2 regions of the Streptomyces sp. NBC_00670 genome follow, and region 1 is predicted to be linked to the other one. Evidence: riboswitches for the same ligand, from Rfam matches in the RefSeq annotation. Region 1 holds a riboswitch; the other holds the start of a gene.
What was found. Region 1 has a riboswitch for glycine ahead of gcvT (glycine cleavage system aminomethyltransferase GcvT). Riboswitches for the same ligand answer to the same signal wherever they lie in the genome.

Region 1 (2,388 bases):
CTCGCGCTGGCCCGCGCGGGCCTGGTCGGCGCCGACGTCGAGGATCAGCAGGTGCAGGGCGCCGCCGCGGCGGCGGGCCTCGCGGGCGAGCCAGCCGCGCACCCAGGCTTGCGTGCCGCAGTCGTGCACGACCACGCCGCCGCCGGCGCGGACCGCGCGCCGCAGTCCGGCGTAGTGGGCGAGCCGGACGAGGGGGCGGTAGACGGCGTACGGGAGGAGGCGGGGGGTGCGGGCGTCCCAGCGGTCGCGGGTGTCCTGCGAGTCGATGCGGTGGCCGCGTACGGCGCGGTGCATCAGCGTGGACTTGCCGCTGCCGGGGAGGCCGGTGACGACGACGACGTCGTGGGGGGCGAAGGTCAGGCCGTGGGGGGTGCGGCCGGCGCGGTCGCGGAGGTCGCGGACGACGGGGGCGGTCGGTTGTGGCGGCAGCGCGACCGTTGTCCGGTCGGGCAGTGCGAGGGCCGGTGTCGTGCCGTACGCCGTGGACCTGTCCACCCTGATCGTCTCCCTCCGGGACATGCGAGTCCCTTCCCCGCCGAGCGTAAAGAAAAGGTAATGCACGGCGTCTCTCCAACAGGTCCGCCTCGTGCAACAGGCCTGCTACAGAGCGGGGGTGGGGTTCTGCGGGTGGTTCGTGGTCGCTCGCGCAGTCCCCACCCACCCGCACTCGCCGCACGCATCCCACCCACCCGAGCTCTCCCGCTCCGCGCGCATGCGATGATGGCGCCCCAACCGCATACCGGCCGTTTGAATCCGCGCGGGAGAGTCCCCGGCCCGAGGGCTGTGACCGGGGCGCCGAAGGAGCAAGCACTCCCTTGAATCTCTCAGGCCCAGTTACCGCGCGGGCGAGGCACATCTGAAAAGCGGACCGCCGACGACACGACCCCGGCGGTCCCACCCAAGGTGCAAGCCACGACCCCGTCACCGGGTCACGGCGAAGCTCTCAGGTTCCGATGACAGATGGGGAGGACAGGCAGTCGCAGTCGTACTCCGCGATGCCCGTCCACACCCGTCTCGCCACCCTCCACCCGGGAGAACGACCGATGAGCAGCACCACCCCCGGCACCCCCGCCACCCCCCGCCGCACCGCCCTCGACGCCCTGCACCGCTCCCTCGGCGCCACCATGACCGACTTCGCCGGCTGGGACATGCCCCTGCGCTACGGCTCCGAACGCGAGGAACACCTCGCCGTCCGCACCCGGGCCGGCCTGTTCGACCTCTCTCACATGGGCGAGATCGCCGTCACCGGCCCGGACGCCGCCGCCGTCCTCAACCACGCCCTGGTCGGCGACCTCCGCTCGGTCGCCGTCGGCCGCGCCCGCTACACCATGATCTGCCGCGCGGACGGCGGCATCCTCGACGACCTGATCGTCTACCGGCTCGCCGACACGGAGTACCTGGTCGTCGCCAACGCCTCCAACGCGCAGACCGTCCTCGACGCGCTCACCGAACGCGCCGCCGGCTTCGACGCCGAGGTGCGCGACGACCGGGACGCCTACGCGCTCCTCGCCGTCCAGGGCCCCGCCTCCCCCGGCATCCTCGCCTCCCTGACCGACGCCGACCTCGACGGCCTGAAGTACTACGCCGGCCTCCCCGGCACCGTCGCCGGCGTCCCCGCGCTGATCGCCCGCACCGGCTACACCGGCGAGGACGGCTTCGAACTGTTCGTCGCCCCCGCCGACGCGGAGAAGCTGTGGCAGGCACTCACCGAGGCCGGCGCGTCCGCGGGGCTCGTGCCGTGCGGGCTGTCCTGCCGGGACACGCTGCGCCTGGAGGCCGGCATGCCGCTGTACGGGCACGAGCTGACCACCGGGCTCACCCCGTTCGACGCCGGACTCGGCCGGGTGGTCAAGTTCGGCAAGGAGGGCGACTTCGTCGGCCGCGAGGCGCTGACCGCGGCCGCCGAACGGGCCGAGCAGAACCCGCCGCGGGTGCTCGTCGGGCTGGCCGCCGAGGGCCGCCGGGTGCCGCGCGCCGGCTACCCGGTCGTCGCGGACGGCACGGTGATCGGCGAGGTCACCTCGGGCGCGCCCTCCCCCACGCTCGGCAGGCCGATCGCCATGGCCTACGTCGACGCCGCGCACGCCGCGCCGGGCGCCCCCGGCGTCGCGGTGGACATCCGCGGCAGCCACGAGCCGTTCGAGGTCGTGGCGCTGCCGTTCTACAAGCGCCGCAAGTAACGACGCAGCCGAGCAGGCAGGGCAACCGGGAGCACCCCGGAACGGCCCGGCACGGTTCTGCGCGCGCCGGGCGCCCGGGACATGGAGACTGGGCGCACGTCCGGGCGCCCGCCCCACACCCGTACCTCAAGCCACTTCACGCCCGTCCCCCACACCCCCCATTCCCACCCCATTCCCCGCGTACAGGAGAATCCAGCCATGAGCGACA
Region 2 (2,388 bases), 4.0 Mb from region 1:
CGGGCAGGCTGCGCGCGAACTTCTCGCCCACCGCCATGTAGCCGGCGTGCGGCCCGCCGAAGCCCATGGGGACGCCGAACCGCTGGGTGGTGCCGACCGCGATGTCGGCGCCGAGCTCGCCGGGCGAGGTGAGCAGCGTGAGGGCGAGCAGGTCGGCGGCGACGGTGACGAGCGCACCGAGCTCGTGCGCCTGTTCGATGACGGGTCGGAGGTCGCGTACGGCTCCGGAGGCCCCCGGGTACTGCAGGAGGACGCCGTTGATCTCCCGCTCGGCGATCCCGGCCGGGATGCCGTCGCTCAGGTCGGCGACGAGGATCTCGACGCCGGTCGGCTCGGCCCGGGTCCGCAGCACGGCGACGGTCTGCGGCAGGGTGTCCGCGTCCACGAGGAACAGGCCGTTCTTGTTGCGGCCCATGCGCCGGGACAGCGCCATCGCCTCGGCGGCCGCAGTTCCCTCGTCGAGGAGGGAGGCGCCGGAGGTGGGCAGCCCGGTGAGGTCGGCGACGACGGTCTGGAAGTTGAGCAGCGCCTCGAGGCGGCCCTGCGAGATCTCCGGCTGGTACGGGGTGTACGCCGTGTACCAGGCGGGGTTCTCCATGACGTTGCGCAGGATGACCGGGGGCGTGAACGTGCCGTAGTAGCCCAGACCGATCATGGGGGTGAGCACCTGGTTGCGGTCGGCGAGGCCGCGCAGCTCGGCCAGTACCTCGGGCTCGGTACGGGCACCGGGCAGTCCCAGAGCCTCGGCGTTCTTGATCACGTCGGGGACGGCGGCCGCGGTCAGTTCGTCGAGCGAGCCGTAGCCGACCTGGGCGAGCATCTTCGCCCGGTCCCCGGCGTCGGGGCCGATGTGGCGCTGTTCGAACGGGATGCCCTGTTCGAGCTGGGAGAGCGGAGTGCGGTGGGCGGTCATTGCGGAGGCCTCCTGGTCTGGCGCGACCTGCGAGGGGCACCTCGGCGCGGGTACCCCGGCGGCCTCCCCCTCTGTCATCTCGACCTGAGAGCTTCGCCGGACCGGCCCGGAGCGGGCGCTGCGGCTTTCACCGTCGGTGAGAGCGGACACCGTCGATACCCGCTCTGCTTTCCAGAGTGACCTCGTCCGCGCGGTACGGGTGCCTGAGAGATTCCGGGGAGGAGTTGCTCCTTCGGCGCCCCCGGATCGTCTCCGGAGGGCTCTCCCGCGCGGGGTCGACGGCCGCTCACCAGCCTACCAGCGGGTCCTTCGGACCGGTTGCCGAGTGGCCGCCTCCCGGATGATGCCGTTTCGTGGTGTTTCCGACACGCACCGCCAGGAGGGACGGGACCGTGCAGACCGACATCGATCCGCGCAATCTGATCGGCCGCAAGGCGTTCGACCGCAAGGGCGCCAAGATCGGCACGATCGACGAGGTCTACCTCGACGACGCCACCGGGCTCCCGGAGTGGGCCGCCATACGCACCGGCCTCTTCTCCCGGGACGCGTTCGTGCCGCTGGGCCCCAGCGCGCTGGAGGACGGCACCCTCCGCGTCCCCTTCGAGCGCGCCTTGATCAGGGACGCCCCGGACTTCGGCGTCGGCCGCCACCTCTCCCCCGAGCAGGAACTGCAGCTCTACCACCACTACGGACTCGACGCCGCCGCCCCTCCCCCGGCGCCGGACCACTCGTTCGGCCGAGTGGCGGGAGGCAGGGACGGAGCGGAGGTCGGCGAGGGCGCCGACGGCGCCCTCCCGGCACCGGCGGACGAACTGGCGGGCACGGACGAGGCGTCCTGAGCCTTCCGGCCGCGCCGGGGCCGGCGGTCGGCACGGGACGCGTCGGCACCGGCCCCCGTCGCGCCGCCACGGACATCGGCGCCGGAGCCAGGGAGCTCGACGGCACCCCCACGTACAACGACGCCGGAGCCACGGGGCTCGACGGCGCCCCCGCCCGTCCTGGCGCCGGGGCTGCCCCCGCCCGTCCCGCTGCCGGGGCCGTGCGCCTCGCCGACGCCCGTGTGGACATCGGCGCCCGAACCGCCGGCCTCGGCAGCGCCCGGGCCCGGGCCCGCTCCAGCAACCCCTCCGCCCGCCTCGGCGTCGGAGCGAGACGGCTGGGCCACGCCCGCGCGCATGACGCCACCTGAACCATGCGGCTCGACGCCGGGCTCCTGCGGCTCGACGCCGGGTTCCTGCGGCTCGGTGTCGCGCTTCCGCAGCTCAGTGTCGGGGCCAGGCGGCTCGGTGCCGGGGCCCTGCGCATCGACGCCGCGCTTCCGCGCCTCGGTGTCGTGGTCCTGCGCCTCGACGCCGGGGCCCTGCGGCTCGATGTCGTAGTCCTGCACCTTGACGCCGGGGCCCTGCGCATCGACGCCGTGCTCCCGCGCCCCGACGCCGGAGCCCTGCGGGTCCGTGCCGGGGCCGGGAGCCCCC

Region 2: another riboswitch for glycine. It lies ahead of gcvP (aminomethyl-transferring glycine dehydrogenase); the one in region 1 lies ahead of gcvT (glycine cleavage system aminomethyltransferase GcvT).

The regions. Positions count from the first base shown of each region.
Region 1 is NZ_CP109017.1:5,226,287-5,228,674, reverse strand. Features, by position in the region: gene OIE12_RS23365 (AAA family ATPase) at 1-495, opposite strand, end outside; glycine riboswitch at 749-850, shown strand; glycine riboswitch at 851-970, shown strand; gene gcvT (glycine cleavage system aminomethyltransferase GcvT) at 1,044-2,180, shown strand; gene gcvH (glycine cleavage system protein GcvH) at 2,379-2,388, shown strand, end outside.
Region 2 is NZ_CP109017.1:1,187,754-1,190,141, forward strand. Features, by position in the region: gene gcvP (aminomethyl-transferring glycine dehydrogenase) at 1-913, opposite strand, end outside; glycine riboswitch at 1,095-1,191, opposite strand; partial or broken gene OIE12_RS05240 (PRC-barrel domain-containing protein) at 1,306-1,671, shown strand; partial or broken gene OIE12_RS05245 (DNA polymerase IV) at 2,340-2,388, opposite strand, start outside.